One region of the Novosphingobium resinovorum genome, then DNA from elsewhere that is predicted to be linked to it. Evidence: riboswitches for the same ligand, from Rfam matches in the RefSeq annotation. Region 1 holds a riboswitch; each other region holds the start of a gene.
The links. Region 1 has a riboswitch for cobalamin ahead of BES08_RS16700 (TonB-dependent receptor). Riboswitches for the same ligand answer to the same signal wherever they lie in the genome.
Positions count from the first base shown of each region.

Region 2: linked by a shared signal. The riboswitch ahead of BES08_RS14575 (TonB-dependent receptor) and the one ahead of BES08_RS16700 (TonB-dependent receptor) in region 1 are both predicted to bind cobalamin.
Region 3: linked by a shared signal. The riboswitch ahead of cobW (cobalamin biosynthesis protein CobW) and the one ahead of BES08_RS16700 (TonB-dependent receptor) in region 1 are both predicted to bind cobalamin.
Region 4: linked by a shared signal. The riboswitch ahead of BES08_RS17755 (ferredoxin-like domain-containing protein) and the one ahead of BES08_RS16700 (TonB-dependent receptor) in region 1 are both predicted to bind cobalamin.

Region 1 covers NZ_CP017075.1:3,578,321-3,586,051, forward strand. The annotation lists gene BES08_RS16700 (TonB-dependent receptor) at 1-1,989, opposite strand, end outside; cobalamin riboswitch at 2,161-2,405, opposite strand; gene BES08_RS34595 (cold-shock protein) at 2,796-3,473, shown strand; gene rpoD (RNA polymerase sigma factor RpoD) at 3,833-5,872, shown strand; gene BES08_RS16715 (alkaline phosphatase D family protein) at 5,964-7,691, opposite strand.
Region 2 covers NZ_CP017075.1:3,108,181-3,115,911, reverse strand. The annotation lists gene BES08_RS14580 (cobyrinic acid a,c-diamide synthase CobB) at 1-1,179, opposite strand, end outside; cobalamin riboswitch at 1,183-1,374, shown strand; gene BES08_RS14575 (TonB-dependent receptor) at 1,549-3,522, shown strand; gene BES08_RS14570 (DUF1636 domain-containing protein) at 3,671-4,078, shown strand; gene cobT (nicotinate-nucleotide--dimethylbenzimidazole phosphoribosyltransferase) at 4,075-5,091, shown strand; gene BES08_RS14560 (histidine phosphatase family protein) at 5,088-5,645, shown strand; gene BES08_RS33650 (adenosylcobinamide-GDP ribazoletransferase) at 5,797-6,519, shown strand; gene BES08_RS14550 (threonine-phosphate decarboxylase) at 6,516-7,499, shown strand; gene cbiB (adenosylcobinamide-phosphate synthase CbiB) at 7,492-7,731, shown strand, end outside.
Region 3 covers NZ_CP017075.1:1,486,832-1,494,562, reverse strand. The annotation lists gene BES08_RS06835 (ABC transporter substrate-binding protein) at 1-71, shown strand, start outside; gene bluB (5,6-dimethylbenzimidazole synthase) at 58-699, opposite strand; gene cobO (cob(I)yrinic acid a,c-diamide adenosyltransferase) at 829-1,437, opposite strand; gene cobN (cobaltochelatase subunit CobN) at 1,440-5,261, opposite strand; gene cobW (cobalamin biosynthesis protein CobW) at 5,494-6,543, opposite strand; cobalamin riboswitch at 6,728-6,969, opposite strand; gene fahA (fumarylacetoacetase) at 7,009-7,731, opposite strand, start outside.
Region 4 covers NZ_CP017076.1:187-7,917, forward strand. The annotation lists partial or broken gene BES08_RS17745 (transposase) at 1-194, shown strand, start outside; gene BES08_RS31900 (hypothetical protein) at 235-633, opposite strand; gene BES08_RS31905 (FAD-binding protein) at 2,176-2,400, shown strand; cobalamin riboswitch at 2,640-2,855, shown strand; gene BES08_RS17755 (ferredoxin-like domain-containing protein) at 3,122-4,180, shown strand; gene BES08_RS17760 (precorrin-8X methylmutase) at 4,180-4,809, shown strand; gene cobI (precorrin-2 C(20)-methyltransferase) at 4,806-5,543, shown strand; gene cobJ (precorrin-3B C(17)-methyltransferase) at 5,540-6,316, shown strand; gene BES08_RS17775 (cobalt-precorrin-6A reductase) at 6,280-7,041, opposite strand; gene BES08_RS17780 (bifunctional cobalt-precorrin-7 (C(5))-methyltransferase/cobalt-precorrin-6B (C(15))-methyltransferase) at 7,040-7,731, shown strand, end outside.

The DNA of each region.
Region 1 (7,731 bases):
GAGACGTCCTTCGACCGGGCCATTGGTGTCGAACGCCGGGATGTAGGATTCGTAGTAATAGGCGATATCCTTGTCGTGGCTGTCGAAGATGTTCAGCACCTCACCGTAGATCTCGATCTTGCGGCCCTTCCATGCGGCGCGGGCGTTTACGATCGTGCTGCCTTTGTCGCGCAGCGAGTTGTCCTCGATCAGCGGGTAGGGGCCGAGATGCCGGACGCGCACGCTCGCCTCCCACGGATCGAGCACGATCGCCGCGCCGGCGGAGACCGCGTTCTCGACCGCGTTGGGAATGCGATCTCCGTTGTCGTAGCGCGAGTGGCTGGCGACATAGCTGCCGTCGAGCGCCAGCCACGGCAGCGGGCGCCAGAACCCGACCACCTCGTAGCCATGACGCTTGCTGGCGCCGGTCGGCTCCACCGCGTTGGAATCGCCGACGAAGCGCAGTTCGCTGCCCACGTCGAGCCACCAGTACGTCGCGGTCAGTGAGACGGTGCCCAGTTGCAGGCGCCCGCCAAGTTCCTTGCCAGTGCCGCGCACCAGAACGGGCACGGGCGATTCCACGTTCACCGCACCGCGCACGTCGTTGGAATGGAAGCCGCGGCCCCAGTTGGCATAGACTTCGAACTGCGGGACGATCTCGTAGGCTGCCGATACCTTGGGTGAGACGATCGAATCGTGTCCGCTGCCGGTTCCCAGTTCGGTCGCCATGGCGTCGCGCGCGCGGACGGCGTAGTGGTAATAGTCGCCTCGCAGGCCTCCGGTTAGCCTGAGGCCGGGCACCGGCTTCCAGGTCGCTTCGCCATAGAGCGCGCCGGACAGTTCCTCGACGTGATATCGACCCAACGAGGACAAAAAGGCGCGGGTTTCGGTACGATTCACCCCGACGTTGCCGATGTGATCGTAGCGGTTTTCAGTGCCAATGCTCAGTTGCAGCGTCGAGCCCAAAGCCCATTGCTTGCGCGCGGTGACACCCACGACCCAGCGCTTGTCGAACTGGTCGATCTGCGCGCTGGTGCTGTCCGGATCGGCATAAGTTGGGTTCGAATACATGTTCCAGTCGTAGTACTGGGCATAGACATTAGCGCTCCAGTTCGGCTGTCGCACCGCGACGTTGCCGACGAAGCGCGTTGTGCGGCCACGCGCCGAAGGATCGGGGGAGCAGAATTCGTCAGGGCACAGCGCACTGCCGATGATCCGCTCGGGGATCTGCTCGGTCGGCCGCCAAGTGGCGTGGTAGGCGTGGAGCGATGCTTCGACGGTGCCTTCGCCAGCGGACGCGATGTACTTCGCAAAGCCGGAGTAATGCCGCAGATGCTCGGCCTCCTGCCAGGGACCATCATAGCGCTTGGCCTGCCCCACCAGCGTGAGACTGCCACCCGCCACATCCTTGATGTTGCCACCGGCGGCCAGCCGCCCCGACTTGTACGATCCACCCTCTACCGAGATCCACGGGCGGTCGAACCCATCGATGGTCGTCATGTAGGCCGCGCCGGCCAGTGCAAAGTCGCCGCCATCTGCGCGGTACGGCCCCTTGCGGAAGTCTTCGCGGGCGACGATCTCGGGGATCAGGCCGTTGAGATCGAGATAGCCTTGGCCATGCCCGTGGCTGCGCAGGTTCATCTGCACGCCATCTATATAAGTCGTGAAGTCGGTGCCGTGATCGAGGTTGAAGCCGCGCAGGAAGTACTGGTTGGCCTTGCCGCTGCCCGAATGCTGCGCCGCTACCATGCCGGGCACCGCCTCAAGCAGTTCGGCGACCCGCAGAAGCGGACGGACCAGCAGGTCGGAACCGCCGACGCTGCCCTCGCTGGCGGCATGGGCGGTGCCGATCTTGGCCTCGCCGCGTCCGAACACCACGATTTCGCCGGAACCGCCATCCGCGCCGCCGGCGGATGCCTCTTCGGCGCAGGCGGGCATCGTCGCCAGCGCCATTGCGGTGCCTGCCACGATGCGCACCAGCGCAGCGCTTTTCATCAAATTCATCATCATTCCCCCCGACGCCTGCGACTGGGTGGGAGGCTTGCCGCCATCAAGACGGTCGACGCGCGCCGGCGGTCGGACGCCGCGGGCGACCGTCTGCGCGAACCGATGCGGCCTCCACCGCTGGTTCGTCGCTCGAACGGAATGATTCCGGGCCTTGGCCACCCCCTGGACCACGGCATGAGCGACCAGACGCAGGCAGGTCTCCTGGCTCACGGGTCAATGCGACGATGCAAGGCCTTCCCAGGCCTCGCATGTTGCAGCGTCCGGCCCAGTGACTGGCGGCAGGAACCTTTGCCCCACCGCACATATGCATCGCGCTCACCGCTTACAGTTGCAGGGACAGCCTCGGATTCGAAGGGCATGCCTTCTCACCGTGTTCCCTTTTAAGCCTCTTTCGAGGCACCAGCGCGATCTTGTCTGCACCAATGAAGGGCAGATATGGCGCGCTATCTCAAACGGTTTCACGGCACAAGCCTGTCTGTATGGCGTCCAGGTACGGCCTGTATCCTGAACTCCCGACTAGCGATGCCAGGGCTAACGGGCCGCTCCGGGGAGCAAAATTTGCTTCCGAGCGCGTGGCAAGGGTCGGCGGCGGCCGGATCGATTGTCGAATTGCGTGAAATTTCGGTCATCGCTGTGCTAAAGTCGCCTCCGTGCCATGCATCGCAGCCGATCGCAGAACTCTGGTCGCCAAGACGTCGTTGCGCTGCTATCGCCTTTCATCCTGCACCCTGAAACGGGTTCTGCGGCCTTGCGTGCTACGTTCACTCGCGAGGATAGGTTTCTCGGACTTAGCTTAAGGTACTTAAAAGATGACATTCGACAGGGGAAATCGCGGCCAAGGTCGCGACCGGTTCGGCGGCGGCGATGATCGTTGGAGCGGCGGCAACGATCGCTTTGGCGGTGGTGACCGCTTCGGTGGCGGCCAGCGTGGCGGCTTCGGCGGATCGCGAGGCGGCGGTTTTGGCGGTGGCGGTGGCGGTTCGCGCGGCGGCCCGGGCCAGGTTGTCGGTCAGGGCCGTGGGACGGTCAAGTTCTTCAACCCCGACAAGGGTTTCGGCTTCATCCAGCTTGAAGGCGGCGGCGACGATGCATTCGTGCACATCAGCGCCGTGCAGTCCGCCGGCCTCGAAACGCTGGCGGAAGGTCAGCAGCTGGAATTCCAGCTGGTCGAGCGAGGCGGCAAGATTTCCGCTTCCGAACTGACCATCGTGGGCGAGGTCATCGTTGCCGAACGTCGCGAGCGAAGTGCCGCACCTGTTCAGAATCAGTCCACTGGCGAGAAGGCCACCGGCACCGTCAAGTTCTTCAATAGCATGAAGGGCTTCGGCTTCATCGTCCGCGATGACGGTCAGCCTGATGCGTTCGTGCATATCAGCGCCGTCGAGCGCTCCGGTCTGCATGGCCTTTCGGAAGGCGATCAACTCGAATTCGAAATCGAGATCGATCGCCGGGGCAAGGCGTCGGCCGTGAATCTGGTCCAGCGCTGACTGATCTGGCCATGGCTGCCGCAGGAGGTCATGGCCTCATCTCGGGCTTTCCTCGATCGCATCGCGATCGGCGACGGACATCGAGCGGCTTATGTCGAAGGCCTTGATCAAAGCTGCCTTCGACAGGCCGACTGCGGGACGAGGGACGTGTTTCCTTGATTCGAACGTGCAGCATGCGGGCGGACCAGCTTCCTCCTGGAACCGATGTCCGGCCGCATTGCTTGAACCTTAGACCTGAAGTGGTTCATCCCTGCCTGTAGGCCGCCCTTCACCGGCATCATCAGGCTGATGATCTGAGAACCTAGCCTTGTCCTGGCGTCACCATCGTCATGAAAAGGCCAATAACGACAACGGATTGCATGACTAACGACGATCGCAGCGGCGACAACGACTCTCCTCTTCTCGACCTGGACAAGGGTTCGGTCCAGCGGTTCATCGCGCGCGCCAAAAGCCAGGGCGTCATCACGGTCAAGGAGTTGAATGCCGCGCTGCCGCAGGACCAGATGACCACCGATCAGATCGAGGACATCATGGCCGCGATCTCGGAAATGGGCGTCAAGATCGTCGAGAACGACGATGATGACGATGAGGACGGTGAGCAGGAAGACGGCGTGGAAGCCGTCGATGGCGGCGATGACGATTCCGGTTCGGATACCGGGTTCGACGAAGGCAATTCCCGGCGCCGCCCCGGCGAGACCCGCAAGGCGGACACGCTCGCCCGTTCCGACGACCCGGTCCGCATGTACCTGCAGGAGATGGGCGCGGCCGAGATGCTCAGCCGCGAGGGCGAGGCTGCCATCGCCAAGCGCATCGAAGCCGGCCGCGACATGATGATCATGGGGCTTTGCGAAAGCCCCATGACCTTCCATGCGATCATCGGCTGGTCCGAAGCGCTCAACAACGGCGACATGCAGCTTCGCGAGATCCTCGATCTCGACGCGATGCTCTCCAAGGAGCCGCAGCCCGAAAATTTGGCCGAAAACGGTGAGGGCGATGGCGACGGCGAGATTTCCGCTGCCACCGCCGGGCCTTCCTTCAAGGACGATGACGATTCCGGCGAGGACAACTCGGAGGAAGTCGACGAGGACGGCAATCCGATCCCCAAGCGGCAGGTCGAGGACGATGAAGAGGACAACACCCTCTCCCTCGGTCAGATGGAAGCCGCGCTTACGCCGGAGGCGCTGGAGAAGTTCGCGCTTATCACCGAACTGTTCCGCACCTTCGAGCGCCTGCAGAGCGATCGGCTCGACGCGCTGGCGCTGGGAATCGATTTCCCGGTCGCCAAGGAAGACCAGTACCTGCAACTGCGCGAGGATCTCACCGCGCAGGTGGAATCGGTGCAGTTCCATGCGGCCAAGATCGAGTATCTGGTCGACAACCTCTACACCTTCAACCGCCGCCTGACGACGCTGGGCGGGCAGATGCTGCGTCTGGCCGAGCGGCACAAGGTGAAGCGCGCCGATTTCCTCGAAGCCTACACGGGCCGCGAACTGGACGACGCCTGGGTCGCAGAAGTGGCCGGGAAGGACAAGAAGTGGGCTGCCTTCGCAGAAAACGAGGCTGAACCTGCCGAGCGCATCCGTCTGGAAGTCTCGGACATCGCCACTGCCACCGGCATGGCGCTCCCCGAGTTCCGCCGCATCGTGAACATGGTCCAGAAGGCGGAGCGTGAAGCGCGCATCGCCAAGAAGGAAATGGTCGAGGCGAACCTGCGTCTGGTGATCTCGATCGCCAAGAAGTACACCAACCGCGGTCTGCAGTTCCTGGATCTCATCCAGGAAGGCAACATCGGGCTGATGAAGGCGGTCGACAAGTTCCAGTACCGCCGCGGCTACAAGTTCTCGACGTACGCGACCTGGTGGATAAGGCAGGCGATCACGCGTTCGATCGCGGATCAGGCTCGCACGATCCGCATCCCGGTCCACATGATCGAGACGATCAACAAGCTGGTGCGCACCAGCCGTCAGTTCCTCCATGACCAGGGCCGTGAGCCCACGCCCGAGGAAATGGCCGAGAAACTGTCGATGCCGCTCGAAAAGGTGAAGCGGGTTCTGAAGATCGCGAAGGAGCCTATCTCGCTCGAAACGCCGATCGGCGATGAGGAAGACAGCAGCCTTGGCAACTTCATCCAGGACGAGAACGCCGTAATCCCGGTGGACGCGGCGATTCAGGCCAACCTGAAGGAAATGATAACTCGCACGCTGGCATCGCTGACCCCGCGTGAGGAGCGTGTGCTGCGCATGCGCTTTGGCATCGGGATGCCAACGGACCATACCCTGGAGGAGGTCGGACAGCAGTTTTCGGTGACTCGCGAGCGTATCCGACAGATCGAGGCCAAGGCGCTGCGCAAGCTCAAGCATCCGAGCCGTTCACGCATCATGCGAGCGTTCCTCGACTAAGCACAGGCCGTTCAACATCACAGGCACGCGGCCGATACGGACGCAGGGCGATCCCCCCGTCCGTGTCGGTTGGCATCGTTCGTGGTTCAGATCAGGCGAAGCGTACGCGGTTGCCGTCGCGGCGGAAGTCGTCCTTGCGAATCACGCTTGTCGTGTAGTCGCGCGACAGGACGGTGCTGACCGCGACGAAGTTGGCTGTGCCGGTCTTACGGCCGAACTGCATGCGGACGTAGCCCTGATGCATGTTGTCGGTCCATACCACCTCAGGCATGTGATCGGCGTAGGCCTTATCGAGCTTGGGCGACATGTCCTCGCCAAAGCCGCTGTCCATGAAATCGCCCGGGGAGGAAATGCCCGCCGTACCGAACTCGATGCCCGTGGGGCGTCCCTGTGCATCGGCCAGGTCGTTGGTCCAGAAGCTGTGGCTGTCACCCGAGAGGAACACCAGATCGCCCGCACCTGCGCGGCGCGACAGGGCATAGAACTGCTCGCGGGCCCAAGGGTAACCGCCCCAGGCGTCGGTGTAGTCGGGCAGGTTCCAGCGGCCGCGCCACGCCAGCGAGACATGCGGGTCGGCTGCCAGCTTCGCCAGTTCCTCCTTCGTCTTCGCAGCGGCGAGTTTGGGGAACGGGTCGGGCAGCACGCCCAGCTTCGCAAGGTCGGGCACGTTGAGGCGGCCGATCACCATCGGACAGCCGATCACGCGCCAGGGCTGTCCGTCCTTCACCGAACGGGCGAGAGCGGCCTCCAGGTCCGTTTCCAGTTCGGGCGAGATCAGCGGACGGTTCGGGGCGCCGAGGACGTCGCGCTTGAACTTCTCGGCCGAGGCGTCGTCGACGATTTCCTGCGCATGGTCGAGGTATTCGATCTGCTTCGCCCGCGCGGTGTGGCGCGTCTCCAGCGTGTGCAGCAGGGCGAGGTCGCCGAAGCGGTAGGCGCGCCAGAACTGCATGCGGGTGCGGCCCTTGACGTCGAGCCATTCCGGTTCGCGCACCGGCATCCATTCGTAATAGGCGCGGATCGAGGCGGCGCGGCGCGTGGCCCAGTCGCCCTCGGTTTCGGGCTGGTGGTTCTGGGCGCCGCCGGTCCAGGGGTTGTTCGCGCTCTCGTGGTCGTCCCAACAGGCGAGCAGGGTGTGCTGCGCGTGCATCGCCAGCGATCCGGCGTCGGTCTTGTACTGCGCGTGGCGGGTGCGGTAGTCGGAGAGGGTGACGATCTCGTGCGCGGGGGCGTGCTCGCGGCCGATGGTGCGGGCGATGTTTTCACCCCAGCCGTCCTTGCCGCCGTATTCGTAGATGTAGTCGCCGGTATGGAGCACGAAGTCGATCGCCGGATCCTTCGCGATCGCATCGTAGGCGTTGAAGAAGCCGAAGGCATAGTTGGAGCACGAGGCGAGGGCGATGCCGAGCGTATCGACCCGGCCTTCGGGCAAGGTGCGGGCGCGGCCGATCGGCGACACCGATTTGCCCATGCGGAAGCGGTAGAAGAACGTACCGCCCGCCGGAAGGCCGGTGGCGAGCGCCTTGACGGTGAAGTCACGCTCCGCGTCCGTGCGCATCGTGCCGGACTTCAGGATCTTCACGAAGGCGGGGCTATCGGAGAGTTCCCACTGCACATCGGTGGCGGCGGGCACAGTCACGCGGGTCCAGAGCACCACGCTCGAAGCGTCGGGGTCACCGGCGGCGACGCCGTGCCGGAACACCGGGTTCACCGCTGTGGCGGCGAGGGCGGAAATCGGCAGCGCCATGATCGCCGCTCCTCCTGCCATACCGGCCAGCAGGGCGCGGCGGGAAACCTGATGGGCTTGGAGCATGGTCATGGCGGGCAATCCTGTGTTCTGGTGTGCTGTGCTGCAAAGG
Region 2 (7,731 bases), 470 kb from region 1:
CAGCGCGATGTGCTGCATGCCGAGGGCGGCGAAACGCCGCTGCATCGCGGCGTGCCCCTCCAGCAATCCGAGCAGATCGGCCCGATACCCCTCTACGTCCGTCAGCGATGCACAGGCGTAGAGCATGCCCCCGCACTCGGCGAGAATCGGCCTGTCCGCCGCATGATGTGCCCGGATCGCTTCCAGCATCGGCGCATTGGCGGCAAGCGTCTGCAGATGCAGTTCCGGATAACCTCCGGGGAGCCAGATCGCCTCGCAATCGGGCAATCGCGCGTCATGAAGCGGTGAGAAGAAGGCGAGCTGCGCGCCTGCCCGTTCCAGCCATCGCAAGTTGGCGTGGTAGATGAAGGCGAAAGCCTCGTCCCGCGCGATGGCGATGCGCAGACCCGCCAGATTGGGGCTCTCCTCCGGGACCTCAGGCGCCGGGAAGCTCACCGGCGGCGGCAGGTCCAGCACGGCATCAGACAGCAGGCTCGCCGCCCGATCCAGTCGCGCGCCGAGATCCGCGACCTCGGCTGCCTGCACCAGCCCGAGGTGCCGCTCGGGCAGCGTCACTCCGGCCTCGCGCGGGAAAGTGCCCAGCCACTTCACCGACGCAGGCACGCCCTGCTCCAGCAATTCCGCGTGCCGCGCGCTGCCGACGCGGTTGGCGATCACCGCATGGACCTCCAGCCCCGGCCGGTAGGTCGCGAGGCCGTGGACCAGGGCGCCGAACGTCTGCGCCATCGCCGATCCATCGACCACCGCCAGCACCGGAAAGCCGAAGCGTTCGGCGAGGTCGGCGGCGCTGGGGTCACCGTCGAACAGGCCCATCGCGCCTTCGACGAGGATCAGGTCGGCCTCGCGCGCCGCTTCGTGCAGGAGGGCGCGGCACTGCGCCTCTCCGCACATGAACAGGTCGAGCTGATGGACCGGCGCGCCGCTCGCGACTTCGAGCACCATGGGGTCGAGGAAGTCCGGCCCAACCTTGAAAACGCGCACTTTTCTGCCCGCGTTGCGGTGTCTTCGGGCCAGAGCGGCAGTCACCAGCGTTTTGCCCTGACCCGAGGACGGAGCGCTGATCAGGTACGCCGGGCAGGCGGGGGCATCTTCTTGGCGCGGAGTGTCCATCGCCCCCGCACCTATGGTTTCCGGCAGGTCGGCGCAAGCATTGGCCTCTTGCGCGGCGCCCCGGCGCACGATACTTGCCGCGCCGCGACAGGTTCCCCGCGAGGGGATTGAAAGGGAACGCGGGTGAGATACCCGGGCTGCCCCTGCAACTGTAAGCGGAGAGCCGTTCTGCCACATGCCATTGGGGGTGCAAGCCCCTGAGAAGGCGGCCGAAATCGGCGACGACCCGTGAGCCAGGAGACCTGCCCGTCGCCGTCGTTCTTCGACCGGACAGGGTGTGCCGGACGAACGGGGGAAGTGCATTCCTCGCGCAACGACAGCCATCGTTCCGGCGGCCTGAGGGGGCTTGCGGGAGGTGTTGCGCTGCCTGTCCGCGCCCACTGTCCCAATATCCTTCACCGGCCGACGGAGCACCGCCGTTCGCATGAAGGAATACAAGTGAAACAGTATCTTATCATTACCACCGCCGCCATCGCACTGCTCGCTTCGGCCTCTCCGGCATTCGCCGACACAGCGGCACCCAACGATACCACAACGGCACCTGGCGATACCGACGGCGACACTCGGCAAGATGACAACATCGTCGTCGGCGCGCTTCGCACCCCCGTCGCGATCGAGCGCGTCTCCGCCACCGTGACCGTGCTGGGCGAGCCCGCGATCGTCGCCCTGCAGCCCATCGCCCTGACCGATGCCCTGCTGCGCACCCCCGGCGTCTCGATGTCGCGCAACGGCGGCTACGGCACCACCACCTCGCTGCGCATCCGCGGCGCCGATGCGGGCGAGACCGTCATGGTGATCGACGGCATGCGCCTGTCCGACCCCTCGGCGACGGCGGGCGGCTACGGCTTCTCCAACCTGCTGCTCGACGACGTCGACCGGATCGAGATCCTGCGCGGGCCGCAGTCGATCCTGTGGGGCAGCGACGCGACCGGCGGTGTCGTCAACGTGCGCACCCGCCGCCCGACCGAGCGGCTCGAAGGCAGCTTCGCCGTTGAGGCCGGAACCCATGACACCGTCTCCGCCCGCGCGGGCGTGGGCGGCACCTCGGACCTCATCGACTGGCGCCTCTCCGCCTCGCGTTTCACCACCGACGGTATCTCCGCCCGCGCGAACGGGACCGAGGCCGACGGTTTCCAGCGCAGCGCCGCCAGCGGCACCGTCACGGTGCGCGTCGTCCCCGGCGTCAGCCTCGACCTGCGCGGCTACTGGGCCGACGGGAAGAACGATTTCGACGGCACTTCGGGCGACACCCTCGCTTATGGCACCACGAAGGAATGGTCGGGTTACGCGGGCCTCAACTTCGCGCTGCTGGACGGCAAGCTCGTCAACCGCGTCGCGGTGCTGCAGAACGTCACCGACCGGGAGAACTTCGACCCCACCCGCTCGATCCGCGCGATCACCTTCGACGCGCACGGCCGCCTGCGCCGCTACGAGTACCAGGGCACCTACACCTTCAGCGACGCGATCCAGGCCGTGTTCGGCGCCGAGCGCGAGGAGCAGCGGATGACCACCGCCTCGCCGACGAACTCCGCCGCGCCCTACACGCTGACGCCCTACTCGGTGGACATGGACAGCCTCTACGCCGAACTGCGCGTGAGCCCGGTCAAGGGCCTCACCCTCGACGGCGGCGCGCGCTACGATCACCAGTCGCGCTTCGGCGGGCAGACCGTGTGGAGCGCAGGCGCGGCCTATACCCCCAACGAAGGCGCCACGGTGCTGCGCGCCAGCTATGACGAGGGTTTCAAGGCCCCCTCGCTCTACCAGATGTACAGCGCCTACGGCACCGCCGACCTCGCCCCGCAGAAGGCGAAGGGCTGGGAAGTGGGCGCCGAGCAGAACTTCGGCGAGGCGCTGCGCCTCACCGCCACGTGGTTCCAGCGCGACACCGACAACCTGATCGACTTCGCCTACTGCCCGACCAGCGGCACCCTGCCCGCCGCGTGCTACATCCCCGGCACCACGACCACGCGCTTCGGCTACTACGCCAACGTCAAGACGGCGAAGGCCAGCGGCCTGGAACTCGCCGCGTCGGCGAAGCTGGGCGTGCTTTTCGCCGAGGGCAACTACAGCTGGACCCGCGCCGAGGACCGCACTGAGGGCGCCTCGACTTATGGCCGTCAGCTGCAGCGCGTACCGCGCCACATGGCCAATGCCGAAGCGGGCATCGACCTGCCGCAAGGGCTTCGCGCCAGCGTCGCGGCGCGCTACTCGGGCGAGACCTTCAACGCCGCCACCGGCACCGCGAAGCTGGACGACTACTGGCTGATCGACTTTCGCGCGCAAGTGCGGATCAAGGAGAACCTGATGCTGCAAGGCCGCGTCGAGAACCTGACCGACAAGGACTACCAGACGGCGGCGGGCTATTCCGCACTGGGACGCACGGTCTACGTCGGCGTGCGCAGCCGGTTCTGATGACAAGGAAGGCCCACCCCCGCCCCCTCCCGCAAGCGGGAGGGGAGAAGCACAGCCCTCCCGTTTGCGGGAGGGCCGCGAGACTAGGCAGCTTGCTGCCTAGTCGCAGCGGGGTGGGCCTCACCACCAATACCAAGGTGACACCCCCATGCTGACGCCCGTACCTCCCGGCCCTTCGGTGGTCGTCTGCAATACCTGCCGCCACACCGCCGACGCCCGCGAGGACGAGACCGGCCAGCGGGGCGGCGCCCTGCTCGAAGCGGCGATGCGCAGCGTTCAGGCCGCCGACCCCGAACTGCAGGGCGTGCAGATCCAGGCCATGCCCTGCCTCTTCGCCTGCAGCCGCCACTGCACCGTCCACATCCGCGCACCGGGCAAAGTCGGCTACGTGCTGGGCGACTTCACGCCGGACGAAGACGCCGCCCGCGCCATCCTCGAATATGCCGCGCGCCATGCCGAAAGCGAGCACGGCTGCGTGCCCTTCAAGGAATGGCCGCAAGGCGTGAAGGGCCACTTCATCACCCGCACGCCCCCGGAAGGCTACGTCTGCACATGACCCGTTTCGCCGATCCCGCCTCCTTCGCCGCTGCCCTTGCCGCGCTGCCCGAACCCGACGAGGCCAGCCGCACCGCCGCGCTGAACCGTCAGGCCCGCCTCACCAAGCCGACCGGCGCGCTCGGCCGACTGGAGGACATCGCGGTGTTCATGGCCGGATGGCAGGGCAGCGAGCGCCCCGAGGCGGACCCGGTGCAGGCGGTCGTCTTCGCGGGAAACCACGGCGTCACCGCGCAGGGCGTCAGCGCCTACCCGCCCGAAGTCACCGTCCAGATGGTCGCCAACTTCGAGGCGGGCGGCGCGGCGATCAACGCCCTGACGGCGGCGTGCGGCGCGCGGCTCTCGGTGGTGGCGCTCGATCTCGACCGGCCGACCGGCGACATCACCCGCGAGGCGGCCATGAGCGCGGAGGAATGCCTCGACGCGCTGAACCAGGGCGCCGCCGCGCTAGGCGCCGATACCCGGCTGCTGCTGGTGGGCGAGATGGGCATCGGCAACACCACGCCCGCCGCCGCGCTCTGCGCCGCCGTGCTGGGCGGCTCCGCGCAGGACTGGGTCGGACGCGGCACCGGGATCGACGACCTCGGCCTCTCGCGCAAGGCGGTGGCGGTGGAGGCAGCCGTGGCGCTGCACTCCGGCGCCGCCACCGACGCCTTCGAAACGCTGCGCCTTCTCGGCGGGCGCGAGATCGCCGCGATGGCGGGGGCGATCCTCGCCGCGCGGCTGGCGCGGGTGCCGGTGCTGCTCGACGGGTTCATCGCCTCGGCCGCGATCCTGCCGCTGCTGCGGGACAACCCGCGCTTCACCGATCATTGCATCGCCGCACACTGCTCGGCCGAGGCGGGCCATGTGCTGCTGCTGGACAAGCTGGGGCTGGAGCCGCTGCTCCACCTCGGCCTGCGGCTGGGCGAAGGCACCGGCGCGGCGCTGGCGGTGCCGATCGTGCGCGGGGCTCTGGCGACGCACAACCGGATGGCGACGTTCGACGAAGCGGCGGTAACCGATAAGGCATGAGCGGCATCGCGCTCCACCTGATGCGCCACGGCGCCCCGGCAAGACCGGGCCTGCTGCTGGGCCACCGGGACGAGCCCGCATTGCCGTCCGAGACCGCCCGCTGCGTCGCGCGCGCCGAGGGGCTGACGTTCGATCGGGTGATCTCCTCCGACCTCTCGCGCACGCACGATCCCGCCGCGCGCATCGCCGCCGCGCGGGGGCTGGAGCACCGCGTCGATCCCGACTGGCGCGAGCTGGATTTCGGCGACTGGACCGGCCTTGCCGCCGCAGAGGTCGACCCTGCCGCCTATGCACGCTTCTGGCAGGACCCCGACGCCCACGCCCCGCCAGGCGGCGAGCGTTGGTCGGCCCTGCGCGCGCGGGTGGAGCGGGCACTGGCGGGGATCACGGTGCCGAGCCTCGTACTGACTCACGGCGGCGCGATGCGCGCGGCGCTGGCGGTACTGTTCCACATGGAGCAGCCGCAAGTCTGGGCCTTCGACCTGCCCTATGCGAGCTTGCTGAGCCTGCGCCTCTGGCCCGGCGAAGGCGCGCAGATCGTGGGGTTGTCGTAATGGCCTGCCTGCGTCCTCGTCGTCCCGGACTTGCTTCGGGACCGCTGGCCGTGAACAACCCACCGGGCTGCAGGCGCCCTGCCGAGCGCGCGCGCCTGAAGACAGCCACCGGTCCCGGATCAAGTCCGGGACGACGGGAGTGTGCGCCTTCATGAAGCACCTCGTCCTCGCCCTTCAGTTCCTCACCCGCCTGCCGCTCCCCGCCGTTCAGGCCGACGCGCAGGATTTCGCCAAAGCCATGCGCTGGTTCCCGGTCGCCGGGCTGGCGGTGGGCGTGGCGGTGGCTCTGCCCTGGTGGTTTTTGGGGTGGCTGCTCCAGCCGCGCGATCCGTGGCTGGGCGCTCTGGCCGCGCTTGCCGGTTGGGTGGCGATCACCGGCGCGCTGCATCTCGACGGCCTCGGTGACGTGGCGGACGGTGCGGGAGCCGCCCACGGCGACCGCGCGCGCCTCTCCGCCGTCATGGCCGACCCGCACGTCGGCAGCTTCGCCGTCGTCGCGATCGGCCTGCAGCTGCTCGCCAAGCTGGTGCTGCTCCACGCGCTGGCGCCCGCGCAATGGCCCGCGCTGGTCATGGTGCCGGTGCTGGCGCGCATCGCCCCGATCGGCTGGACGCTGTTCCTGCCGCCGCTGCACTCCGGCCTCGGCTCCCGCTTCCGCGAGGGCGTCAGCCGCCTGCACCTGATCGGCTGGAGCCTCGCCGCGATCCTCGCCGCCGTGCTGACCTCGCCCGCGCTGCTGGCGCTGTTCGTCGCCGTGCCGCTCTGGGGCTGGTGGCTGCGCGCGAAGCTCGGCGGCATCTCGGGCGACGGCCACGGCGCCGGGATCGAGCTTGTCGAGACCGCCCTGCTGCTCGCGCTGGTGCTGCTGCCGTGACCCCCGACCTGCTCCACCACGGCGGCCGCCTCGCCGAAGCCGCGCGCCTTTACGGCGGCGATCCGGCGCAGTGGCTGGACCTCTCCACCGGCCTCAATCCCGCGCCGTGGAGCCCGCCCGAAGACTTGCGCATAGACTGGCACGCCCTGCCCGATCCCGAAGCGCTCGCCGCCCTCGAACGGACCGCCGCCCGCCATTTCGGCGCCGAGCCCCGCCACGTCTGCGCCGTCCCCGGCAGCGAGACCGCGCTGCGCCTGCTCGCCGGAATCTTGGACCTGCCCGGCCGCGCGCTGGCCCCCGCCTACCGCACCCATGCCGAGGCCTTCGCCCGCTCCCGTCCGATCACCTTCGCCGCGCCGGCCGAGGGTGCCGAGGCCGTCGTCCTCGCCAACCCCAACAACCCTGACGGCCTGTTGCGCGAACCCGCCGCCGTGCTCGACTGGCACGACGCCATCGCCGCGCAAGGTGGCTGGCTGATCGCCGACGAAGCCTTCGCCGACTGCCACCCGCAAGCCAGCGCCGCCCGCCACGTCGCCGACGACCGCCGCCTCATCGTCCTGCGCTCTTTCGGCAAGTTCTTCGGCCTTGCAGGCCTGCGCCTCGGCTTCGTGATCGCGCCGAGGCACGTGCTGGACCGCCTGCGCGCCCTGACCGGCAGCTGGCCCCTCCACACCGCCGCGCTCGAACTCGGCAGCGCCGCCTATGCCGACGCCGCGTGGATAGAGCGCACCCGCGCCGAACTCCCCGGCCGGGCCGCCGCGCTCGACGCGGTGCTGGAGCGCCACGGCCTGTCCCCGCAAGGCGCCTGCCCGCTGTTCCGCTACCTCTCGGGCGTGGACGCAGGCGCGCTGTTCGAACGGCTGGCCAAGGCTCGCATCCTCACCCGTCCCTTCGCCGAGCGCCCCGACACCCTGCGCCTCGGCGTCCCCGCCGATCCCGCCGCGCTGGACCGCCTCGACCGGGCGCTTGGTGATGGCTGAACCCATCGCCGCCGCCGCGCTCGCGATCGAGGCCGCGCTCGGCTGGCCCGCCCGGCTCCATGCCCTGACCGGCCACCCGGTCGGCCTCTTCGCCCGGATCATCCGCGCTTGCGAGCGCCGCCTCAACCGCCGTGACGCCTCGCCCGCGCAGCGCCGCCTCGCGGGTGTCCTTGCCACTGCGCTGCTCGTCGCCCTCACCGGCGGCCTCACTCTCGCGATCGAGATCGCCGTC
Region 3 (7,731 bases), 1.7 Mb from region 1:
GGACGGTCTGCGGCGGGCCCGCCTACGTCAAGGCGGCGCGCGCGCTGGCGAAAGGCGTCAACGCTCGCTGACATGCGCGTGTCCGTCGAGCCGGGCCTGCCAGCCCTTGCGTTCGAGTTCGGGTACGTCGTCCGGCTCCTCGGGATAGCCGAGGCAGAGCAGGGCGACGAAGCGCCAGGACGGCGGCGTCTCCAGCAGGTCGGTGACCGTTTCCGGTTTGACGATCGACACCCAGCCGAGGCCGAGCCCTTGCGCCCGCGCGGCGAGCCACAGCGTGTGGATCGCCATGACCACCGACCACTCGCGCGTCTGCGGCATCGTCGCCGCGCCAAGACCCATGCCGATGGTGGTCGCCTCGTCGCAGAACACCGCGATGACTTCGGGGGCGTGGTCGAGGGCGTGGAGTTTCAGCGCCGAGTAGGCTGCGTGGCGCTCGCCCTCGTAGGCGGTGTCGCCCGCGCGGGAGACTTCAGCATCGGCATGCGCGGCGAGGACTTCGCGCAAGGCGGGAGAGCGCACGCGCACGAAGCGCCAGGGCTGCGAATTGCCGACCGAGGGCGCCAGTTGCGCGGTGCCGAGCAGGTCGGCGACTAGACTCTCGTCCAACGGATCCTGCCGGAAATGCCGCACATCGCGCCGCCATGCGAGCAGGGCGGCGAGGTCTTCGCGGAAGCGAGGGGAGAAGGTGGGAGCGGTCACTTTACGTCGTCCCGGACTTGATCCGGGACCGCTGGCCGTGACCAGCCCATCTCACCGCGCGCGCCGCGAACGTGCGCCTAAAGACAGCCACCGGTCCCGGATCAAGTCCGGGACGACGAGAGGCGTGCATCAGAACTCGATCCCCGTCTGCGCCTTCACGCCCTGCTCGCGGAAGGGGTGCTTCACCAGCGTCATTTCCGTCACGAGATCGGCCGTGTCGATCAGCCCCTGCGGCGCATTGCGTCCGGTCACGACGACGTGCTTCATCTCCGCACGCGCGGTCAGCACCTCAAGCACTTCCTCAAGCGGCAGGTAGTCATAGCGCAGCACGATGTTCAGCTCGTCCGCCAGCACCATGTCGTAGGCCGGATCGGCGACCATGCGCTTCACCTCGTCCCACGCCTCGCGGGCGAGGGCGATGTCGCGGGCGCGGTCCTGGGTGTTCCAGGTGAAGCCTTCGCCCATCGCCTTGAACTCGACGTTGTCCGGGAAGGCATCGAAGACGGCCTTCTCGCCGGTGGTCATCGCGCCCTTCACGAACTGGACGACGCCCACCTTCCTGCCATGCCCGATCATGCGCACCACCATGCCGAGCGCGGCCGTGGTCTTGCCCTTGCCCTTGCCGGTGTTGACGATCAGCAGGCCCTTTTCCACGGTCTTGCCCGCCATGATGCGGTCATGCGCGGCCTGCTTCTTCTTCATCTTCTCGGCGTGCTGTTCGTCGGTGCGTTCGGCCATCATCATGCTCCTGAGACTTGGGCGAGCAGCAGGCCCGCGCTGTTCGATCGGGGTTTCCAGAGGCCGCGCTCCAGCGCCTCGGCCAGCCGCGCGGCGGTTTCGCGAAGCGCGGCGGGGTTGGCCTGCGCCATGAAGTCACGCACCGCCTCATCCTCGATGAAGGCGGCGTGGACGGCGTCGAAGTGGTGGTCCTTCACCGCGCTGGTCGTCGCGGCGAAGGCGAAGAGGTAGTCCACCGAGGCGGCGATCTCGAACGCGCCCTTGTAGCCGTGGCGCATGACGCCCGCGATCCATTTGGGATTGGTCACGCGGCCCCTTACGATGCGGCCGATTTCGTCCGCCAGCGTGCGGATGACCGGGCGTTCGGGGCGCGAGTGATCGTTGTGGTAGCTGACCGGCGCGCGGCCCTTCAGGTGCTCGACCGCAGCGGCGATGCCGCCCTCGAACTGGTAGTAATCGTCGCTGTCGAGCAGGTCGTGCTCGCGGTTGTCCTGGTTCTGGACCACCGCGTCGGCCTGCGTCAGCCGGGCTGCGTAGAGATCGCGCTCGGCATCGCCCTCGACACCCGCGCCATAGGCGTAGCTGCCCCAGTCGAGGTAGACGTTCGCGAGGTCGGCGCGGTCATGCCACAGCTTCTCGTCGATCATCGCCTGCAGACCGGCGCCGTAGGCCCCCGGTTTCGAGCCGAACACGCGGGCTCCGGCGCGGCGGGCGGCGACGGTTTCGTCCTGCCCTTCAGCGGCGAGCATCGCGGTTTCGGCGCGGTGGCGGGCGGCGGCGGGGTTGTCTTCGGCGCTTTCCTCCAGCGCCATGACGGCGCGGGCGGCGCTGTCGATGAGGTCCATCTGCTCGGGAAAGGCGTCGCGAAAGAAGCCCGAGACGCGCAAGGTCACGTCCACGCGCGGGCGGCCCAGTTCGGCGAGCGTCATCATCTCGAACCCGGTGACGCGGCCCGAGGTCCACTCCCAGCGCGGGCGCACGCCCATCAGCGCGAGGGCCTGCGCGATGTCGTCGCCGCCGGTGCGCATGTTGGCGGTGCCCCATGCGGAGAGCGCGATGGCCCTTGGGTATTCGCCCTCGCGCTGGAGGTAGTCCTCCACCAGCAACTCTGCGGAGCGCTGGCCGAGATCCCAGGCGACGGCGGTGGGCACCGCGCGGGTATCGACCGAGTAGAAGTTGCGCCCGGTGGGCAGCACGTCCGGGCGGCCGCGCGTGGGGGCGCCAGAGGGTCCGGGCAGGACGAAGCGGCCGTCGAGCCCTGCGAGCAGGGCGGCGCTTTCAGCGGGGCCGCAGGCGTCCACGCGCGGGGCGAGGTCGGCGGCGATGGCGTGGAGGACGGCGGCGGTGCGCGGCAGGTCGTCGTCCCGGACTTGATCCGGGACCGCTGGCAAAACTTGGGGCGGGACCTTGCCGGGCGCGCCGATGAGTAGGCTGTTCACGGCCAGCGGTCCCGGATCAAGTCCGGGACGACGGGATACCCATTCCGCCGCCAGCAGTTCCAGCCGCTCGACTGTATCACCCAGCGTGCGCCAGGGCTCGTCCGATACCGCCGCCAGCGCCTCCGGCCTCGGGCCATCCCAGCGGTCCGCCATGCGGCAGTCGAGCGGGTCGAACCCCAGCGCGAAATCCTCGGCCATCGCCCGCAGCAGCGAGGCTTGCCCCGGCCCGTCATACCCGCGCGGCGTTCTCGCCAGCGCCACCAACAGGTCACGCCGCAAGCGGCCCTCCGGCGATTGCCCGAAGACATGCAGCCCGTCGCGGATCTGCAGTTCCTTGAGTTCACACAGATAGTTGTCGATCGCCGACAGCGCATCGTCGCCGTCACCCTCGGCTCCGGCGTCCTTGTCCAGCCCCTGCGAGCGGGCCAGGTCGATGATGTCGCGCCGCAGCCGCTCCAGACGGCGCGGGTCCATCCCGGCGGCGAGGTAGTATTCGTCCACCAGCGCTTCGAGGTGCTTGAGCGGCCCGTAGCTTTCGGCGCGGGTGAGGGGCGGGGGCAGGTGGTCGACGATCACCGCGCCGATGCGGCGCTTGGCCTGCGTGCCCTCGCCGGGGTCGTTGACGATGAAGGGGTAGAGCTGCGGCAGCGGCCCGGCGCAGATCTCGGGGAAGCACTCGGCCGAGAGCGAGATCGCCTTGCCGGGCAGCCATTCGAGATTGCCGTGCTTGCCCACATGCACCAGCGCTTGCGCGCCGAACCGCCGCCCCAGCCAGACGTGGAAGGCGAGGTAGGCGTGCGGCGGCGGCAGCGCCGGGTCGTGGTAGGTTTCCTTGGCGTCGATGTTGTACCCCCGCGCCGGTTGCACGGCGACGCAGACATTGCCGAAGCGGTGGACTGCCAGCCGGAACGCGCCGTCCTTCACGAAGGGATCGGCAGAGGGCGCACCCCAGCGCTCCAGCATCTTCTTGCGTGCGCTTTCGGGCACTCCGGCGAAGGCGGCTTCGTAGTCGGCCAGCGGCAGCGAAATCTCGCCGGGTCGATCCAGTGATGTGAGGTCGTTGGTCACCCCGCCGGTCATCAGCCGCATCAGCGCCTGCCCGTCCTCGGGCGCGCCGCCGGTATCGTATCCGGCGGCACGAAGGCTGGAGAGGATCGAGGCCGCGCTGGCGGGCGTGTCGAGGCCGACGCCATTGCCGATCCGCCCGTCGCGGTTGGGATAGTTGGCGAGCACCAGCGCCACCTTGCGCTGCGCGGGCACGGTACGGCGCAGGCTCGCCCAGTTGGCGGCGAGGTCTGCTACGAAGGCCACGCGATCGGGCGCGACGCGGGGGACGACGATGCCGCACTTCGTCACTTCGTCGAAGCGTTCGGCGGCCTTGAAGGCGACGGCGCGGGTGAACAGGCGGCCGTCGAGTTCGGGAAGCGCCACGTTCATCGCCAGATCGCGCGGGCCGAGGCCGCGTGCGGCGGCCTGCCAGTCCGCTTCCTCGACACCCGCGAAAGCGACCTGCAGGATCGGGCAGTCGGCGCGTTCGAGAACCCCGCCGACGCGCGGCTCGCCCGAGGACGAGGAGGCGAAGCTGGTGGCATTGACGATCACGTCGGGCGCGATCTCGGCCATCAGGCCGCCGAGCCAGTCGATGGCGAAAGGCTCTCGCAGCGCGCGGACATGGACGGCGGCGACGTTGAACCCGCGCATTTGCAATGCGGCGACCATCGCGTCCACGGCGTCGAGCGTGCCCGCGATCATCAGCGCGCGGTAGAATACCAGCAGCACGACAGGGGCGTCGGGGCGCCATGATGCGCGCAAGTCGGCCAAGCTCGGCCGATCCACGCCTTGCAGGTAGAGCCCGGCGTCGGCCACCGGCACCGGATCGTCCGGCTGGCCGCAGTCCGCGCCGATCAGCCTTGCGGCGGTGCGCAGGAACGACAGGGCATTGGCGCTGCCGCCCTGCCGCAGGTAGTCGCGGAGGTGCTCGACCGTCTCGGCGGGGAGGGTGGAGGCGACCGTCAGCGTCGGATCATCCTCACGCCCGTCGGCGATGGCGGCGAAGGCGATGCCCTTCTCGCGGGCGATCAGCGCGATTTCGTCGATGCCGTAGGGCCAGTAGCTCTTGCCGCCGAGCAGCACCACGCAGACGAATTTTGCGTGGGCGATCACCTTCTCGACGTAAAGGTCGACCGAATACGGGTGCCGCAACTGCAGCAGGTTGGCGAGGCGGACGCTCGGCGCGCCCTCCGGCAGCCCTGCCGCCGCTTTGGCGAAGCAGGCGAGTTCGCTGTCCGCCACCGTCAGGATGACGACGTCGCCCGGCGGCTGGTCGAGGTCGATCGCCTCCTCGCCGTTGGAGATCGTGCCCGGGGTGGCGGAAAGCAGGTGCATCAGGCGGCGCTCGCCGGGCTGACGGCAGTGCGAACCGCCCTGGATTGCTTCACCCGCTGCGCGGGTTCGCAATGACGGAGGAGGGGGGGAAGCCGCAGATCTTCGTTCAACGCCGGTTCGCCTCCCCACCGCTCGTCATTGCGAGCGCAGCGAAGCAATCCAGGGCGGTTTGCGCGGCTCTGGATTGCCGCGCTACGCTCGCAATGACGAAGGTTGGGGTACATGGTTGTGCTTACGCCGGGACCGAACCTAGCACACCCGCCAGCGCGGCTTCGATGGCCGCGCGGTCCAGCCCCTTCTGGCCGATCACCACCAACTGCGTGCGGCGGGGCTCTTCGGCCTTCCAGGCGCGGTCGAAGAAGTGCTGGATGCGCGGGCCGACGCCCTGCAGGACGAGGCGGCTGGGCTTGCCCGCCAGCGCGACCATGCCCTTCACGCGCAGCACGTCGTGCGCGGCGATCTGTTCCTTCAGGCCTACCAGCAGCGCGTCGATATCGGCCACTTCGCCGCCGTTCAGGATGAAGGTGTCGAAGTCGTCATGGTCGTGATCGTCGTCGAGGCCGTCGATATGCGACTTGCGGCTGTCGAGGTCGTCCTCGGCCGCCGCGACGATGCCGAGCAGCGCGGCGATGTCGACCGCGCCGTGGTCCGCGCGCACGATCTTGACGCCGGGGCGCGTCTCGGCGGCGACGGTCTTCTCGACTTCGGCCAGCACGGCCGCATCGACGAGGTCGGTCTTGTTGAGCACCACCATGTCGGCGCAGCCCAACTGTTCCTCGAACAGTTCCTCGAGCGGGCTGTCGTGGTCGAGGTTGGGATCGGCGGCGCGGGCGGCGGCAAGTGCCTCTTCGTCCGTAGCGAAGCGACCGGCGGCGACGGCATCGGCGTCGATCAGGGCGATCACGCCGTCCACTGTCGCGCGGGTGCGGATGTCCGGCCACTGGAAGGCCTTGACCAGTGGCTTGGGCAGCGCGAGGCCCGACGTCTCGATGATGATGTGGTCGGGCGGGGTCTCGCGGTCGAGCAGCTTCTGCATCGTCGGCAGGAAGTCGTCGGCCACGGTGCAGCAGATACAGCCGTTGGCGAGTTCAAGGATATCGTCCTCGGGGCAGGCCTCGTCATTGCAGCCCTTGACCAGTTCGCTGTCGACGCCGACGTCGCCGAACTCGTTGATGACGAGGGCGAGGCGGCGGCCCTTGGCGTTCTGCAAAAGGTGGCGGATCAGCGTGGTCTTGCCCGCGCCGAGGAAGCCGGTGATGACGGTGGTGGGTACTTTGCTCAAGGGTCTCACTCCCGCGCCGGCGACTTCTCGCGGCGGGGCGTACCGGCGCTTTCGCGCCGGCGCGGGGCAGGGGCGACGGACAGGCGCGAAGACGCCCGGCGACCTGCTCCGCCGCGGCCCCGGGCCGCATGCGTGTCGTCGCTCAGACGGTGAACCGTGCCGCGGCCATCCCCTGGACCAAGGCAAGAGCGACCAGACGCCGGCAGGTCTCCTGGCTCGCGGGTCACAGCTTGATGCACGGCCTTCCCGAAGCCTCGCATGTCGCAGCGTCCGGCCTCAGTGGCTGCCCGTCCCGCTGGGGACAGGCGATGTGCATCGCGCTCGCCGCTTACAGTTGCAGGGACAGCTGCGGATTCGAACGGCGAACCGTTCCCACCGCCTTCCCTTTTAAGCCCCTTGCGGGGCACCGGCGCGATCTTGTTCCCGGCGGATACCGGGAGGCAGGGGTGGGCGCAAGTGTTGGTTTCAGCGTGCCGGAAGGATGCGGGCGCGGCATTCTCCGAAACCGATGGAAACGAAGCCGTCAGCGGCGGCGGTGGCGGTGATGGAGATTTCGTCGCCGTCCTCCAGGAACGTGCGGGTCTCGCCACTGGCCAAGGTGAGGGGCGACTTGCCGCCCTGCGACAATTCCATGAGGCTGCCGAAACCCTCTCGCTCGGGAGCGGAAATCGTGCCGGTGCCGAGCAGGTCGCCGGGCGTCAGGTTGCAGCCGTTGGATGCATGGTGCGCGACCATCTGGTTCACCGTCCAGTACATGTTGGTCGCCGGGCCGTGGCTGAGGCGATGGGGCGGAAGCCCGGCCTTGCGCATGGCCTGCGTGGTCAGGTGGACCTGCAGCATGACGCCCAGCGCGCCGTGGGCCTGATCATCCGCGTCAGACAGATAGGGCAGGGGCTGCGGGTCGCCTTCCGGTCGGGGCGGCTGGGCCGCGCGGAAGGGCGCGAGGGCTTCGGGCGTGACGACCCATGGCGAAATCGTCGAGTGGAAGTTCTTCGACAGGAACGGGCCGAGCGGCTGGTATTCCCACCCCTGCACATCGCGCGCGGACCAGTCGTTGAGCAGGCAAAAACCGGCGATATGCTGCGCAGCATCGGTGATCGGCACGGGCTCGCCGAGGTCGTTGCCGCTGCCGATCCAGACGCCCATCTCCAGTTCGTAGTCGAGCCTTGCAGTCGGCGCGAAGATCGG
Region 4 (7,731 bases), on a different replicon from region 1:
TCCGCATCAGCATGGACGGTCGGGGACGGTGGATGGACAACGTCTTCATCGAGCGCCTCTGGCGATCCCTGAAGTACGAGTGTGCCTATCTCCATGCCTTCGAAACCGGATCTGGTCTTGCCCGGTGGATTACCTTTTACAACACCTTGAGGCCGCACTCGGGTCTGGCCGGACAAACCCCGGCAGAGGCCTATGGGCGGATCGCGCAATCAGATGATGGGGGGCATGCCCCCATCATCTCATAACCAAAATGGCGGCATGAACGACAAATGGGATTAGCTTAACTCCGCCGCCAAACTGTCCAAGAAGGCGGGACCACGTCACTTTGGGTGGGCACGGGTTCTTGATAAAGCGCAAAGCGCTCTCGTCGGTATAAGCTTCTGCTTCGGCCCGGTACGGCTCAAGACTGGATAACAAGCTCACGAACTGCTCGTGCGTCATTTTGAAGGTGCCACTTTGCCCTTCGGGGTAAGGCTCGCTGATATGATAATTGCCGAGGCCCGTGGAGGCTATGGTCACATCCTCAGATTGCCAGCCTGATTGCCTGATCTCGATTTTCTCAATTTCAGGACGATCGGCTTTGCCGCAAGCAACGACGAATAAGATGACGATCGATGCAACGAACAAGCGCATTCTGAACTCTGTCACAATGGGCCAGTGTCTGCAAAGCGGCGCGGGCGGCCTGACCGAAATCCATATCAAAGATCGCCGCTCAGAGTAGGAGAATGGCGAATACTGTTACTTAGAGGCGGTCCCCACAATGTGAGGTGCGAGTTCGAATCTCATCGCTGGCCTTGGCTGTAATGGCACGGTTGTATGACCCCGATAATGCCTGGAGCCATCTTACGTCTCAGCAGTCGCGCTCGTTGGCGTCCTCCCGATCGAAGGTCCACCCCGGAGGCCAGGTGCGGCGTAGGCGGCGAATGTGTTCGAGAGCGGCGGCGCGGCTGGCGGCGCGGTCAGGCCTTACGTCTACAACCACTTCAACGCTGCATGGGCCTGGGCGATGAACAGCCCCTATCCGTGGTGGAAGCAGATCGCTTCGCAGGCGGGCGGCACGCGCAACGGCATGGTCGTGTCATGGCCCGCACGCATCCGCGACGGCGGCACCTTCCGCAGCCAGTACGCCCATGTCAGCGACGTCGCGCCGACGATCCTTGAGGCGGCAGGCGTCAAGGCGCCCGAAACCGTGCAGGGCGTGAAGCAGCAGCCGATCGACGGCATCAGCCTTGCCTACAGCTTCGCGGCGCCCAAGGCCCCTTCCGCGCGGCGCACGCAAGTCTACGAGATGATGGAGAACTTCGGCATCTACCACGATGGCTGGATGGCGGGCACCTTGCCCAAGCGCATGGCGTGGGAAGTGGGCGTGGGCGAGGACCGCAAGCTTGGCGTCGGCCCGGAGAACCGCAAGTGGACCCTGTTCAATCTCGACAAGGACTTCACCACCGCCAACGACCTTGCAGCGAAGAACCCGGCGAAGCTCAAGGAACTGCAGGATCTGTTCTGGAAGGAGGCGGCGGCGAACAACATCCTGCCGATCCACGACTACAGCCAGGGTGCAGAGGGCCGTCCGACGCTTGGCGGCAACCGCACCGAGTTCACCTATCTCGCCCCGCTCAGCCATCTGAACGAGGACGCCGCGCCGCACACCATCGGCAAATCCTTCACGATCGACGCCGACGTGGATCTGCCCGCAGGAGCGCAAGGCGTGCTGGTGACGCAGGGCGGGCGCTTCGGCGGCTATGCCTTCTACCTGAAGGACGGGGTGCCGGTGTTCCACTACAATGCGGTGGGGACGGACCAGTTCACCATCCGCGCGGCGCAGCCGGTTGCGGCAGGTCACCATAGCCTGACTGCGGCTTTCCAAGCGGACAAGCAGGAGCTGGGCTCGGGCGGCACGCTGACGATCAGCATCGATGGTAAGCCGGTCGGCAGCGGGCGGATCGGGCGTACGATCCGGGGGCTGGATGTCTCATACCGAGGGGTTCGACGTCGGCATGGACACCATCACCCCGGTAAACTGCGACTACACGATCGCGAGCAGCCGGTTCTCGGGGACGCTTCGCAAACTCGAGTTCAAGCTGAAGTAACTTTTATATGTGGGGCGATACCGCATTCGAAGCGCCGTTCCGCACTTTGGGCAAGATCGATCAGGGGCCGTACTTCGCGGTCAAGATGGAAGCTGGCGGGCTGGGCACTGCAGGCGGTCGCAAGACCAACGCCGAAGCTCAGGTTATCGGCTGGAGCGGCAACCCGATCCCCGGTCTTTACGCTACGGGCAACGCGATGGCGGCGGTGCTGGGCGACGTCTACGGCGGAGCGGGCGGCACATTAGGGTCAAGCATGACCTTCGGTTACATCGCTGGACGTCATTTGGGAGAGCATATTTCCAATCACTGAGATATCCAGCGCCGATAAGGGGAAGCAGATTGCTGATGCACTTTGCTGCCCGCGACTTGGCCCCATCTACGGCGAGCCATGGGCACCATGATAAGAAACCGGACTTTCCGAACCTAGTAGCGAAAAATTGGCCGCTGAGCGGCCGGAATGGGTCGGTTCATACGTAGCGATGAAAAGCTATTGCACCTTGTGCATGCGCTGGATCACTGTAAGGGCGGCTTTGCAATTGGTTTCCAACTGTAAAACATGATCGCGCCGGTGCCCCTGACGGGGCTCAATCGGGAATGCGGTGCGGGGGCTTGCCCCCAAATCCGCGGCTGTCCCTGCAACTGTAAGCGGGTAGCGCGATGCACTGGCCCTTTCGAAAGGGCAGCCACTGGGCTGCAAAGTCCGGGAAGGCGTGCATCAAGCCGTGACCCGCGAGCCAGGAGACCTGCCGGCGCACTGGTCGCTCTTGCCTTGGTCCAGGGGATGGTCACGGCACGGTTGTTCTTCCGTCTGGGCGACGAAGCTGTGCGGCTGGGGCTGCACGTGCGCGTGTCGCCGGGTGCCTGTTGCGCCCGCCCGTCGGCCCGCGTCGGTCGGCTGTCGTCGGCAAGCCCTATCCTCGTTTCGGTCCGGTGCACGGGGTGGGATGGCTGTGAGGGCGCAGGGAGAGGGAGTGATAAGGGGTTGGTGCCCCGATGCCTGGCATCCGATGGCGGCGGGCGATGGGCTGCTGATGCGGGTCAAGCCGCACCTTGGCCGGATGAGCGCTACGCAAGCGGTGGCCTTGTGCGAGGCGGCGCTGACGCATGGCAGCGGCCTGATAGACCTGACACGACGCGCCAACCTGCAGATCCGCGGTGTGAGCGAGGCGCAGTGGCCCGCTCTGCTGGAGTGCCTGTGTACATTGAGCCTTGTCGATCGCGATGGTGAGCGGGAGGGCCGCCGGAACATCCTCGTCGCTCCGGAATGGCAGGCGGGCGACGACACCGTGCGAATTGCGAATGAACTGCGTGACCGGCTGACGGAGTTCCCACAGTTGCCCGGCAAAGTCGGTTTCGTCATCGACGCCGGAGAAGTTTCGGCGGTGGCCTGCGAAGCGGGCGATTTTCGTGTAGAGCGCGGCTGCGATGGCACCTTGGTACTGCGTGCTGATGGACGTGCCGAAGGTGTGCGCCTCACTATTGGGAGAGAGGTCGATGCCCTGCTGGCGCTCGCCCGATGGTTCGTCGACAGCGGAGGCGTTCAGGCCAAGCGGATGGTCCGGCACGGCGCTCCTTTGCCTGTTTGGGCCATGGGCGATACGCGGCCAGCCTCTTCTCCCGCGTCGCTTGCACCGGGTGAGGGCCGCGGACACGTTGCTTATGGCCTGCCATTCGGTCGCATTGAAGCCCGGACTTTGCTGGCCCTGATGCAGCGCTTAGGCGTTACCGGGCTGCGCCTGACGCCTTGGCGAGTGCTCCTTGTCGAAGGTGCATCCTTGCTCGACGTTCCCGGCCTTTTGACTGACCCTGCCGACCCGTTGCTGCGCGTCGATGCCTGCCCCGGAGCGCCCACATGCCCACAAGCCAGCGTGGAGACGCGCGATCTGGCGCGCCAGCTCGCGCCGGTCGTGCGGGGGCGTCTGCATGTCTCCGGCTGCGCGAAGGGCTGCGCCAGTCCGCTGCCTGCCGATGTGACGGTGACGGGCCGCAGCGGGCGCTACGATCTTGCTTTCGGTGCCCGTGCCGATGCCGAACCGCTGTACCGAGGGCTGGACAGCGCCGAAATTCTCGCCCGCCTTGGAGCTTCCTGATGCCGCATGTCTACGAGAAGGACGGCGCCGCGATCTATCGCCAGTCCTTCGCCATCATCCGTGCCGAGGCCGATCTCGCGCGCTTCGATGCCGAGGAAGAGCCTGTCGCGGTACGGATGATTCATGCGGCAGGCATGGTGGGGCTCGAGGCGTATATCCGTTTTTCGGACGGTTTCGCCTTGGCTGCGCGCAAGGCGCTGGTCGCAGGCGCGCCGATCTTGTGCGATGCGCGCATGGTGTCCGAAGGCGTGACCAGAGCGCGTCTGCCTGCCGACAACCGGGTGATCTGCACACTGGCGAACCCCGAAGTGCCGGAAATGGCGCGCGTCATGGGCAATACGCGCTCTGCCGCCGCGCTGGAATTGTGGCGGCCGCATCTGGCAGGCGCAGTGGTGGCCATCGGCAATGCGCCTACGGCATTGTTTCACTTGCTCAACATGCTGCAGGACCCAGCTTGCCCACGCCCGGCGGCGATCATCGGCTGTCCGGTGGGCTTTGTGGGGGCTGCCGAATCCAAGGACGCCTTGTGGGCGGAGGCACCTGTTCCCTGCTGCATCGTCGCAGGTCGCCTTGGTGGCAGCGCTATCACCGTCGCCGCAGTCAACGCCCTTGCGAGCCGCGCCGAATGAGCGGGTCAGAGAAGTACGGGACGGTTCACGGCGTCGGCCTTGGTCCCGGCGCGGAAGACCTCATGAGCGTGCGCGCGGATCGATTGGTGCGCGGCACCCGGCAGATCGCCTATTTCCGCAAGAAGGGCCGCTCCGGCCACGCTCGCCGCATTGCGCAGGGTCTGCTGCGCGCCGACGCGGTCGAGATCGCCATGGAATACCCGGTCACCACCGAGATCCCACTGGCCGATCCGCGCTACAACGCCTGCCTTTCGGACTTCTATGCCGAATGCACCGACCGGCTGCTGGCGGCGACCCGCAGCGGAGAAGACGTAGTGGTGCTGTGCGAAGGCGATCCGTTCTTCTACGGATCGTTCATGCACCTTCACAGCCGCCTGTCGGGCCAGATTCCGGTGGAGGTAGTTCCCGGAATCACCGGCATGGCGGGCGCATGGAACGCCACGGGCGTGCCGATCACCTGGGGCGATGATGTGCTGACGGTGGCGATGGCGACGCTGCCCGAAGAGGAACTGGTGCGGCGCATCCGTGATACCGATGCCCTTGTCGTCATGAAGATCGGCCGCAATTTGCCCAAGCTGCGCCGTGCAGTAGCCGCAGCCGGGCGCGAGCAGGCCGCATGGCTCGTCGAACACGCCGCAATGCCGGGGCAGAGCGTAACGCGACTGGTCGATGCGCAAGAGGTCGCGCCTTATTTCTCGATCCTGCTGATCCACGGACAGGGGCGGCGTCCATGACAAGGGCTGTCGAGCGAGGATGGGTTGTGGTCGTCGGGTTAGGGCCGGGCAACGAGGCTTTGGTGACGCCCGAAGTGACCGCAGTTCTGGCCGATGCGACTGACGTGGTCGGCTACATTCCCTATGTTGCGCGAGTGGCCCCGCGTCCGGGGTTGACGCTGCATCCTTCCGACAACCGCGTGGAACTGGACCGGGCAGCGTTTGCGCTCGATCTTGCAGCGCGGGGGCGCAGGGTTGTCGTTGTGTCCTCCGGCGATCCGGGGGTTTTCGCCATGGCCTCTGCGCTGTTCGAGGCACTGGAAGCGGGGCCGCAATTGTGGCTTGACCTCGACATCCGCGTGCTGCCGGGGATTACCGCCATGCTCGCCGCTGCCGCGCGGGCCGGTGCGCCGCTGGGGCATGATTTCTGCGCGATCAACCTCTCCGACAACCTCAAGCCGTGGAGCGTGATCGAGCGACGCCTGAGATTAGCGGCGGAAGCGGACTTTGCCATGGCGTTCTACAATCCGCGATCGCGGGCAAGGCCGGAGGGCTTCGCAAGAGTTCTGGAAGTGCTGCGCGACGCCTGCGGCCACGAACGCCTCATCCTGTTCGCCCACGCAGTGTCTACGCCGGAGGAAACGCTGCGGATCGTCCCACTGGGGCAAGCCAGCGCGGATATGGCCGACATGCGCACCGTGGTGATCGTCGGGTCGAGCCGCACGCGATTGATTGAACGACCGGGGCCGCCGATTCTCTACACGCCGCGATCGGTTCCGGACGATGGCGTATGACCGATCCAGTCGAGCACCTCTCCTGGGCGGAGGAACTCGGTGCGGGCGGGCAGCTTCGGCCGCTCGATCATCAGCACCGACAAGCCGAGATTGCGTGCGGCAACCAGCTTGGCCTCAGCGCCGCTGCCACCCGCGTTCTTGCAGACCACAAGGTCGATCGCATGGTCGCGCAGAAGGCGGGTGTCATTATCGACGGTAAACGGCCCGCAATCGACGACGAGGGTATGATGGGGCAGGGCAGGGGGCTGGCTTGGCGTATCGACGAAACGCAGCAGATAGTGGTGCTCTGGCCGGGCGCCGAAAGCCTCCACATGCATCCGGCCAAGGGCGAGCATAATCCGACGCGGCGGTCCGGAAAGGGCTTCGACGGCGCTGGCAATATCAGGCGTGCTGCTCCACTTGTCCCCCGGTGCCGGCTGCCAAACCGGACGGGTGAGCGCGGCATGAGGAACTCCCGCAAGACGCGCCGCCTTCAGAGCATGCACGCTCATTGTCGCGGCGAAAGGGTGAGTGGCGTCCACCAGATGTGTCACGCGATGATCGCGCAAGTATGCGGCCAGCCCGGCCACGCCCCCAAAGCCCCCGATGCGCGTTGGTACGGGCTGGGCGCGCGGGTTCTCCGTGCGTCCGGCATAGCTCAGCATGGCAGTAATGCCATGCTCGGCCAGCAGGCGGGCGAGGGCGCTTGCTTCGGTGGTGCCGCCCAGCAGCAGGATATTCGGCATGGCTGACACAAGCGCTTCCCCCTGGTTGACCATCGTGGGCATCGGCGAGGATGCGGTGGACGGACTGAGCGCGGCAAGCCGCAAGGCGTTGGAGCAGGCGGAACTGGTTATGGGCGCGGCCCGCCACCTTGCCCTGCTGTCGGGGCTTAGTGCGCCAAGCCGACAATGGCCAGTGCCCTTCAGCGATGGCTTGCCGCTTCTGATGGCAGAGCGCGGGCGCAAGGTGGTGGCGCTTGTTTCCGGCGATCCGTTCTGGTTCGGCGCAGGGAGCAGCCTGACGCGCGATCTCGATCCGGGCGAATGGATCGCGCATCCGGCTCCCTCGACTTTCGGACTGGCGGCGGCGCGGTTGGGCTGGGCGTTGCAGGACTGCGCCTGCCTTGGCCTCCATGCCGCGCCGGTGCAGCGGCTGCGTCCTCACCTTGCGACGGGGCGTCGCCTCTTGGTGCTGGTGCGCGATGGTGGCGCAGTGGCAAAGCTGGCCGGCTATCTGGTCGAACGTGGTTTTGGTGCCTCCACGCTTCATGTGCTGGAAGCGCTGGGTGGTCCGCGCGAGCGTGTGCGCAGTGTCGTCGCGCAGGCGCAGCATTTCGATGACATCCAGCATCCGGTGGCGGTAGGCATCGCCGTCGCCGGAGCAGGATGCGCCTTACCGGTGAGCAGTGGGTTGCCCGATGATCTCTTCGATCA